Regions from separate parts of the Pseudomonas morbosilactucae genome, predicted to be linked through region 2. Evidence: riboswitches for the same ligand, from Rfam matches in the RefSeq annotation. Region 2 holds a riboswitch; each other region holds the start of a gene.
What was found. A riboswitch is a leader RNA that binds a small molecule or an ion and turns the genes downstream of it on or off. The one in region 2 is predicted to bind cobalamin.
Positions count from the first base shown of each region.

Region 1 (3,267 bases), on a different contig from region 2:
GCGACGGCGATCCGCACCCCCTCCAGCAACGGCTCGGCTGGCTGCACCTGGGGCGCGGCAAAGGCCACGGCCGGCGGCAGGGCCACTTCGCAACTGCTGGCCAGGGCTTGCGCCGCGGCGTCCAAACGCACGTCCAGATCATTCAGCTCGCTGGCCTGCACCAGGCCCAGATGCCGGCTCGGCAATTCGATCCCGATCTCCCGGGACAACGCGCCATACCAACGCAGCCCTTCGGTCAAGCTGCCTTCGAGCAACTGCGCGTGACGCAGGGTGCCGACCCGGTTGGCCAGCACTCCGGCAAACGGCAAATCGGGCTGATAACGGGCCAACCCCAACGCCAGGGCACCGAACGTCTGGGCCATGGCCGTGCCATCGATCACCCCCAGCACCGGCACGCCAAAGTGCCGGGCCAGATCGGCGCTGGACGGCGTACCGTCGAACAGCCCCATGACCCCTTCGATCAGGATCAGATCGGCCTCGCCCGCGGCGTCCCACAACAGACGCCGGCTCTCCTGCTCGCCGACCATCCACATGTCCAGCTGATAAACCGGTGCGCCACTGGCGCGCTCAAGGATCATCGGGTCAAGAAAGTCCGGGCCGCACTTGAACACCCGCACCTTGCGCCCTTGGTTACGGTGCAAGCGCGCCAGGGCAGCGGTCACGGTGGTCTTGCCCTGGCCGGAGGCCGGTGCGGCGATCAACACCGCCGGGCAATGACGAACTTCACTCATGCTGGGACGCTCACAGTTCAACCCCTTTCTGCGCCTTGATGCCGGCCTGGAAGGCGTGCTTGACCACGCCCATTTCGGTGACGGTATCGGCCAGTTCGATCATCTCCGGCTTGGCACCACGGCCGGTTACCACTACATGCTGCATGGGCGGACGGGCCTGCAAGTCGCTGAGCACCTGATCCAGGTCGAGGTAACCGTGCTTGAGGGCGATGTTCAATTCGTCGAGCACCACCAGGCCGATGGCCGGGTTGCGCAGCAACTCGCGGGACACAGCCCACGCGGCCTCGGCGGCAGCGATATCACGCTGGCGATCCTGGGTCTCCCAAGTAAAGCCTTCGCCCATCACATGGAAGCGCACTTGCTCGGGAAAACGCCGGAAGAACAACTCCTCGCCGGTGCTGTTGCGGCCTTTGATGAACTGCACCACGCCGCATTGCATGCCGTGGCCCATGGAACGCGCGAGCATGCCGAAAGCCGAGCTGCTCTTGCCTTTGCCATTGCCGGTCAACACCAGCAGCAAACCGCACTCGTTGGGCGAGTTGGCGATGCGTTCGTCGATCACGGCTTTTTTGCGCAACATCCGCGCCACATGGCGTTCGTCACGATCGGGGGATTCAGTCATGGGGCAGCTCTCCGTTGGGGCTGGATAACGGGGGGCAGGAAAAAAGGGTATAGAAGGCGCAAGCCTGGCATCGCCCACCGTGATGCCGTTGGATGGATCAGGCCGGTCTCCGGGCTCATGAGGGGCATCACTGCCGGACCGCGCGCCTTCCCGCATCGATCTCGACACAGTGGCATCAGGCGCAGTCTTGACTCATTTACCGTTGCGGGGGCAGCGCCGGAATCGTCGCCCGTTCCACTGGAGGAACGTGCACTCACCGGCTTCCCTGTTTCACTCTGTCGACCGTGGGCCACAGAGCACCTGAAACAAGTCGCGAAGGTTAGAGGGTTGGGGGTGGAGCGTCAATTAAAGCCGGCCGTCGGCGACACGTGGAGAACACCACAGATCAATAAAATGACGCCAATCTTGTGCCACACTGGAAGCAGTGATATCAAATAGCCATAACGGCAAAAAACCCAGACCAATCACAAACAATAAGGGTGAGTTCGATGCAAGGCATGACCATCAGCAATCCACGACTGGAATTCCTGCGCCCCCTGCTGGAGCGCTGGTTCGATTGCATTGACCGCTACAACGCGGTGCGCGGCGATAACGAAACACCGTACTGGTTCGACGAACACGCCAACCTGGGCCTGCTGTCTGCCGCAGCCTGGATGGCGGAAATGGTCACCCTGGAACAGACCCAGAGCAAAAAACAGCAGGAAGACGGCGATCGCAACAGCCGCGCCGACCTCTACATTGCCAGCCAGGACGAGCGCGTCTACATCCAGGCCACCCAGCGCTGGCCACGGGTCAACAACCTCAACCTGACCCAAGCCTTGCTGGACGCCACCAGCGCCGCAAAAAGCATCAGCTACGCCAGCGACCTGCGGCTTGGCTGCCTGTTTGTCGCCCCGCAAAAGGCCCAGCACAGCGCCACCCCGGAAGAACTCCAGGACATGGTCGACGACCTGCAGAAGGAACACAGTTGCGCCGTTGCCTGGTACTTCCCTTACGCCTACCGCAAGCTGCGCAACGAGGCCGGCAACTACCACCCAGGTATCGCCGTACTGTTCAAAGAGGCCCGCTGAACGGTTTGAACCATCGGTAAGCGCTGTTCCTCTATGACTAGACACCCCCTCGTGTACGCATAGGGAAACCCGCATGTTCAAGCCCAACACCTTTCTATTGATCGCTGTCGCCACAGGCCTGGCCGCCTGCGGCGAAACAGCGCGCCTGCAGGTCAGCGACGGTACCGGCCCCACGCCAACCTTGCCCGAGCCGAACAAAACCCTGATCCCGACATTGAACATCGCCCCGGCGATCGGCTGGCCCCAGGGCGCCAAGCCGATCGCGGCGCCCGGCACCCAGGTCTCCGCCTTTGCCGAAGGCCTGGACCACCCGCGCTGGCTCTATGTGCTGCCCAACGGTGACGTGCTGGTGGCGGAAACCAATGCGCCGTCCAAACCCGATGACAGCAAGGGCATTCGCGGCTGGGTCATGGGCAAGGTCATGGGCCGCGCGGGTGCCGCAGTGCCCAGCGCCAACCGCATCACCCTGCTGCGCGACCAGGATCACGACGGCGTGGCGGAAACCCGTACGGTATTGATCGATCAGCTCAACTCACCATTTGGCATGACCCTGGTGGGCAACGACCTGTATGTGGCCGACACCGATCGACTGCTGCGCTTTCCCTACCGAACGGGCGATACCCAAATCAGCGTCGCGCCGACCAAGGTCGTCGACTTGCCCGGCGGCACGTTGAACCACCACTGGACCAAAAACGTCATTGCCAGCAAAGACGGGAGCAAGCTGTACGTCACGGTGGGCTCCAACAGCAACGTTGGCGAAAACGGCTTGGACCAGGAACAGGGCCGCGCGGCCATCTGGGAAGTGGACCGCGCCAGCGGCCAGCAACGGATCTTCGCCTCAGGC
Region 1 covers NZ_JALQCX010000011.1:298,084-301,350, forward strand. The annotation lists gene M1B35_RS07975 (cobyrinic acid a,c-diamide synthase CobB) at 1-731, opposite strand, end outside; gene cobO (cob(I)yrinic acid a,c-diamide adenosyltransferase) at 742-1,353, opposite strand; cobalamin riboswitch at 1,437-1,672, opposite strand; gene M1B35_RS07985 (hypothetical protein) at 1,842-2,423, shown strand; gene M1B35_RS07990 (PQQ-dependent sugar dehydrogenase) at 2,497-3,267, shown strand, end outside.
Region 1: another riboswitch for cobalamin. It lies ahead of cobO (cob(I)yrinic acid a,c-diamide adenosyltransferase); the one in region 2 lies ahead of M1B35_RS22460 (CbtB domain-containing protein).

Region 2 (3,267 bases):
TACAGGCTGGGATCGCCGGAATGCACCCGGGCCACATCCTGGCCCTGGGCATGGGCGTTCTTGATCAGTTCGATGATCTGTTCCAGGTGCAACTCGGCGCTATTGATCACCTGCTCGGCACGGTGGCCCTCAAGCACGGCGGTCGGCACCAGGGAGCCGGCGTAGATGATGACCGGGCACCGATGGATCAAACGCTGGCCTTTGACGGTGATCAGGTCCGGGTCGCCGGGGCCGGCGCCGATAAAGTAGACGGTCATGGCCTTCTCCTGTGAAAAATGGTCAACACGAGCCCGCAGATGAAGATCGCTCATGATCGGAAACGGGGATTGTCGGGGATTTTACGCGCAGCCGGCCAATGCCAGGGTGGCCTGGGCGTATTTTTGTCGCGAGATCAGCAGGGTGGCCGGTCCGTTGCTCAGTTGTTCAGCCAGGGCTAGGGCTGCACTTTCGGCCACGCCGTAACAGCCGGTGCGTTCGAAAGCGATCTGCGAGCGGTGGCTCAATTGCTGGGCGTAGCGGGCCAGCTCAGTGCTGCTGAAACAGGTCAGGGGCAGGTTCAGTTGTGCGGCCAATTCCAGCAGGCCGGGCTCCTCACGCTTCAAGTCGATGCTGGCCAGCGCCTTGACCTGCCGCAGGTCAAGGCGATGGGCTTGCAAGGCCTGGTCGAGCAGGGCGCGCAGCGTGCTTGCCGGGCAGCCTTTCTGGCAGCCCAGGCCGACCACCAGGGACGGCGCCGCGCGCAGGTCGATCATGCCGAGTATTGACCGTCACTCTTGCGTCGGAACAACCAGGCGCTGATCAGGCCCAGGGCCAGCCAGAACAGGGCATTGGTCAATTGCGAAGCGATCTTGAACTGGGCTTCCAGGGCTTGCGGTGCAAGCATCGAGTGCACTTCCGGCTGTGGCGCGCCAATCACATGGGGCACTGCCAGAATGGCCGCGCCCAGCACCTTCAGCAGCCAGTTCTGGGCGAACACCAGCAAGGCGATGCCCACGGCGGTGGACGCCGCAGTGCCGACCCACCAGATTTGCCGTTGTGCCAGATCGGCGGCGGCAGTGCCCGGCAGCTCCGGCGGCAGGCCCAGGGTCGGCGCCAGGCAGAAGGTGGCGTAGCCGGCCAGGCCCCACAGCAGGCCTTGGGAGGTGCGGTTCGGTGCACGCAGGGTGTACAGGCCGGCGAGCATCAGGGCGAAGCCCACGGCGACCACCAGGTTACCGCCGGTGGTGGACAGGACGCGTTGCCAGCCGTCTTCCGGCTCCCAGGCTTCGGCGTCGTGGCTGTGGGCGGCCATGGCGCCGTCGGCGTGCTCATGGACTTCGGCGGCAGGGGCGTTCTCGTAGGTTTCCGCCTGCAGAATCAGCGGGGCGACCCAGAAACTTTGCAGCAGGGTCAGCAGCAGGGCGGCCAGAAGCCCGCTGAAACCGGCGGTTTGGGCAATGCGCTTGATCATCGGGGCAGGTCTCAGTGGCAAGGGAACGCGGCGCTGTGACGGGTATCGTGAGCGGCGTTGTGCACCGCTTCGATGTGCGAGAAACCGGCGAAGTACACCAGGCAGGCGCCGAGGATCGACGCGCCGATGGCGGCGACCAAGCGTTGGCTCAGGGTGTGGGTGGTGCTGGCGGAATGGCTGGTGCTGCTGATGATCGACATGGCGCTTCCCTCTGGTCTGGCAGTGGGTGCAACGTGCGCAAGAAAACCCCGCGAGCAGGCCCGCAGGGTTTTAACAGCGCCCGCCCACCGCGGGTTTGTTATTTATGTGTGCAGCGGGCCGGTCTCCGGGCTCACGAGGGGTCGGGCTTGCGCCTGGCCGACAAGTGTCTCCTTCCCATGCCGTGGCACAGTGGATTTGACACTTCGCTCGCTTACCGTTGCGGGGGCAGCACCGGACTGGTCAAGGCTTTGAGTAAAGCACGTGATTCACCGGTTTCCCGTTTCACCCTGTGAAGGGCACCCGTAACAAGTTGTGTAGGAGAGCATGGGCGGGGAGTGGGCGTCAATTGGCAACCGTTCTCACTGGCACCGTGCAGCGCCCCAGGCACCCGCAATGGCCTGGGCCGGGGCTGTTGCCACTCTCGTCACATTGCGCATTGACCGGCCCCCGCGCTCTGCGTAGCCTTGCGCCTTCGAGGTTCTTCGGCATGCCGAAGCTAAGACGGGAACGCGGTCAATGCCGCGGCTGCCCCCGCAACTGTGAACGGTTCCGCTTCTGCACGGCCACTGCCCGCTGCCTCCCGGCATGCGTGCGGGAAGGCGCAGGGGCCGCCGGTCGAACGACCGGCACACCGTCAGCCAGGAGACCTGCCTCGACACAGATTCTCACTACAACCGGGCGGGGTGATCCGGTGGCGAAATCGTCCGCGCGCCAGGCGCTGCGGCCCTCGTCCCGTATGCCCGCCACCTTGCCAAAGGGCATCCGATGAAAACACTGGCCAAACTTCCCGTCACCATCGTCACCGGCTTTCTCGGCTCAGGTAAAACCACCTTGCTGCGGCACATGCTGGACAACGCCCAGGGCCGACGCATCGCGGTGATCGTCAACGAGTTCGGCGAGCTGGGCATCGACGGCGAAATCCTCAAACAGTGCTCCATCGGCTGCACCGAAGAAGAGGCTAATGGCCGTGTTTATGAACTGGCCAACGGCTGCCTGTGCTGCACCGTGCAGGAAGAGTTCTTCCCGGTGATGCGTGAGCTGGTGGCACGCCGTGGCGACCTCGACCACATCCTGATCGAAACCAGCGGCCTGGCCCTGCCCAAGCCTTTGGTGCAAGCCTTCCAGTGGCCGGAAATCCGCAGCGCCTGCACCGTCGATGCGGTGATTACCGTGGTCGACAGCCCGGCCGTGGCCGCCGGCACCTTCGCCGCGTTCCCGGACCAAGTGGACGCCCAGCGCAAGCTCGACCCCAACCTGGACCACGAATCGCCGTTGCACGAGCTGTTCGCCGACCAACTGTCCAGCGCCGACCTGGTGATCCTCAACAAGGCCGACCTGATCAGCCCTGAAGACCTGGCCAAAGTGCGCCTGGAAGTCGCTGAAGAACTGCCGCCGGCGGTGAAAGTCATCGAAGCCAGCAGTGGCCGCCTGCCCCTGGACGTGTTGCTGGGCCTGGGTGCCGGCTCCGAAGAACACATCGATAGCCGTCACAGCCACCACGATCACCACCACGACGGTGACGATCACGATGACCACGATCACGACGCCTTCGACTCCATCTCCATCGAACTGCCCCAGGCCGAAGAAAGCCTGCTGCTGGACGCCCTGACCCAACT
Region 2 covers NZ_JALQCX010000043.1:11,845-15,111, forward strand. The annotation lists gene cobM (precorrin-4 C(11)-methyltransferase) at 1-257, opposite strand, end outside; gene M1B35_RS22450 (cobalamin biosynthesis protein) at 339-752, opposite strand; gene M1B35_RS22455 (CbtA family protein) at 749-1,450, opposite strand; gene M1B35_RS22460 (CbtB domain-containing protein) at 1,462-1,650, opposite strand; cobalamin riboswitch at 1,750-1,970, opposite strand; cobalamin riboswitch at 2,110-2,320, shown strand; gene cobW (cobalamin biosynthesis protein CobW) at 2,417-3,267, shown strand, end outside.

Region 3 (3,267 bases), on a different contig from region 2:
GGAGGCGTCGTATTTGGCCGCGTCGGCGAGGATGCTCAACTTGTCGATCAGCTGCATGACGATTCTCGGTACTGGGTTTATATACAGTAAAGAGTTGCACTGGTCCGTTCAAGCGAGCATTGCCTCGGTCGACAAAAAAAACCGCCCAGCACCCCAAAGGGCGATGGGCGGTCAGGGGCTACAGGTACTTCAACCAGGCGATGTCCCGGCGTCGTGCCTTCAACGCCGAGAACCAGCGCACCGGCGGGTACAGCGCCACCGCCAGCAAGGCCGACACCAGCCACACGGCCCAGATGCCGTCGAAGCCGAAGTACTGGCCCTGGTTCAGGCCGAACAGCGCCACGCTCAGCAAGTACAGGACCTTGAGCACATACAGGTGCAGCAGGTAGAAGAACATCGGTGCCGACCCGAACACCGTCAGCGGCCGCATCCAGGCACTGCCCTGGCGCCGCTCGAACCACAGCAACAGCAACAGGCCGACGCTCAGGGTCAGGGTGATGAACAGCAAGGACGGCGGGTACTTGGTGATGTTGAAGAAGCCCATCAGCGTCTGCATCGCGCTGTCCGCCTGGGCCATGGGCTTCTCGCCGTAGCCGTTGACCAGGCGCAGGGCGACAAAGCCCAGCAGGCCGGCCACACCGCACAGCCACAAACGCCGTTGACGCAGGGCCGCGTCCGCCCCGCGAGCAAACCACGGGCCCAGGGCATAACCCAGGCCGATCACGCCGATCCACGGCAGCACCGGGTAGGACGTGCGCAGGCGCAAGGTGTCGGAAAACTCGATCCAACCGCGGTCATGCAACACCGCCCACGGCACATGCAGGGCCGACTCCAGGGGAAAGTGCAGGCCGTCCAGCAGGTTGTGCCCGGCAATGATCCCCACACTCAGCACCAGCAACAGCGCCCGGGGCAGCCAGACCATGGCCGACAGGGCCAGCATGCTCAGACCGATGGCCCAGATCACTTGCAGGTAGATCACCGTGGGCGGTAGCTGGAAGGTCCAGGCAAAGTTCACCAACGTGATTTCCAGCAGCACCAGGAACAGGCCGCGCTTGAACAGAAAGGCGCAGACATCCGCCTTGCCCGCGTACTTCTCACCGAACAGATACGCCGACAGCCCCGTGAGCAAGACAAACACCGGCGCACACAGGTGGGCCAGGGTCCGGCTAAAAAACAGCGACGGCTCGGTGCTGGTGACATCCATGGGGTCGATCACCTGGCGATGCAGGAAAAAGGTTTCGCGGACATGGTCAAGCAGCATGAAAACGATCACCAGCCCGCGCAATGCATCAATGGAAAGCAGGCGGCCGGCAGCGGTGCCGGAGTGAGGGACAGCAGCGTGTGTCATGGGGGTTTCGCAACGCAGAGGGTGGATTAAGACGCCCCGCCGGAGCGGCCAGGGGCAAACGGCGGTTACTCTATAACATTTCAGTGGCAATTCGTAGCGATTCTCAACGCCTTTTACTCAGCCGTGCGGCAGCGCAGCCGCCGCTGGCCAAAAACAAGCGTGGTCTGACGTCTGCCTATCCTTTACCATGCTGCCCGCCGGTTTCCGCAAGGAAATAATAGGGAATCCGTCAGCCTCCAAGCGAGCGCTGAAACGGAACTGCCCCCGCAACTGTAGGCGCCGAGCCTGCTCCCGAAGCATGCCACTGGGTCACCCCGGGAAGGCTGGAGCCAGGTGATGACGCGCCAGTCAGGAGACCTGCCGGCCAGCGTCATCAACTAACCGGCGGGGTGTCCGGGAAGGACATCCGTCGGCCGGTCTGCAACGACTCGATCCGCTGTACCCGGGCTTTTTTTCGCCCGCGGCGTGGGATGTGTTTTCCAAACCTGTGCGCTCCGCCTGTGCACGCGTTCGAATGGAGATCGCCTTTCATGTCCCTGCCCCGCCTTGCCACCCTGCTGGCCGCTGCCGGCTTCAGCTCCCTGGCCCTCGCCGCCCCGGCGACCCAGTACCCCTTGACCGTGGAAAACTGCGGCGCCCGCCTGACCTTCAACCAGGCCCCGGCCCGCGCCGTGACCATCGGCCAGTCCGGCACCGAGATGCTCTACGCCTTGGGCTTGGGTTCGAAACTGGCCGGCACCTCCCTGTGGTTCAACGACGTGCTGCCCGAGTTCAAGGCGCAGAACGACGCCGTGGAGCGCCTGGCGGACAACGATCCGAGCTTCGAGTCGGTGATCGGCAAGCGCCCCGGCCTGGTGGCGGTGCAGTTCGAATGGATGGTCGGCGCCCAAGGCGTGGTCGGCACCCGGGAGCAGTTTGAAGAACTGAAGATCCCGGTGTACCTGATGCCGTCGGACTGCGAAGGCAAGGACAACCTCAGCGGCGCCGACGGCACGCGCCTGGAAACCTTCCGCATCGACAGCCTGTACAAGAGCATCGAGCAACTGGCGCAGATCTTCGACGTGCAAGCGCGCGGCGAACAACTGGTGGGGCAGCTCAAGGCCCGCCTCGCCGCCGCCGTGGCCAAAGCGGCACCGACTCAGGGCCAGGCGCCCTCCGCGGTGTTCTGGTTCTCCAGCGCCGACCTCGATATCGACCCCTACGTGGCCGGGCGCAAGGGCATTCCCGACTTCATGCTCAACACCCTGGGCATGCGCAATGTCATCGAATCCGACGAGGAATGGCCCACTGTCGGCTGGGAAACCATCGCCAAGGCCAACCCGACCTTCCTGATCATCGCCCGCATGGACCGCCGCCGCTTTCCGGCCGATGACTACCAGAAGAAGCTGCAATTCCTCAAGAACGACCCGGTGACCCGCAATATGGAGGCGGTCAAGCACGACCGCATTCTGATCATTGACGCCCATGCCATGCAGGCCAGCCTGCGCCTGTTCGACGGCATCGACGCCCTGGCCCAGGCCAGCCAGCGCCTCCAGTCGCAACCATGAGTGCCCTCGGCGTCGCCCGGGCATGCGCGCCGCTGCTCGGGCACGGCCTGTGGGTCAGCCTGGTGTTGCTGCTGGGAGTCCTGGCAGCGGTGAGCATCGGCGAAACCCACATCGACCTGCAGGTGGTGCTGCAGGTCCTGGCCAACAAACTCTGGGACGCCGGCCACGTGCTGGACCCCATCGATGAAGGCATCGTCTGGAACTACCGCCTGGCCCGGGCCTGGTGGCCGCCGCCTGCGGCACCGGGCTGGCGCTGTCCGGGGTGGTGCTGCAAGCCCTGCTGCGCAATCCCCTGGCTGACCCTTACCTGTTGGGGATTTCCGCCGGGGCGTCCACCGGCGCCGTGCTGGTGGCGATTCTCGGCTTGGGGGC
Region 3 covers NZ_JALQCX010000022.1:38,139-41,405, forward strand. The annotation lists gene M1B35_RS13310 (putative DNA modification/repair radical SAM protein) at 1-57, opposite strand, end outside; gene M1B35_RS13315 (acetyltransferase domain-containing protein) at 179-1,348, opposite strand; cobalamin riboswitch at 1,530-1,727, shown strand; gene M1B35_RS13320 (ABC transporter substrate-binding protein) at 1,879-2,895, shown strand; partial or broken gene M1B35_RS13325 (FecCD family ABC transporter permease) at 2,892-3,267, shown strand, end outside.
Region 3: another riboswitch for cobalamin. It lies ahead of M1B35_RS13320 (ABC transporter substrate-binding protein); the one in region 2 lies ahead of M1B35_RS22460 (CbtB domain-containing protein).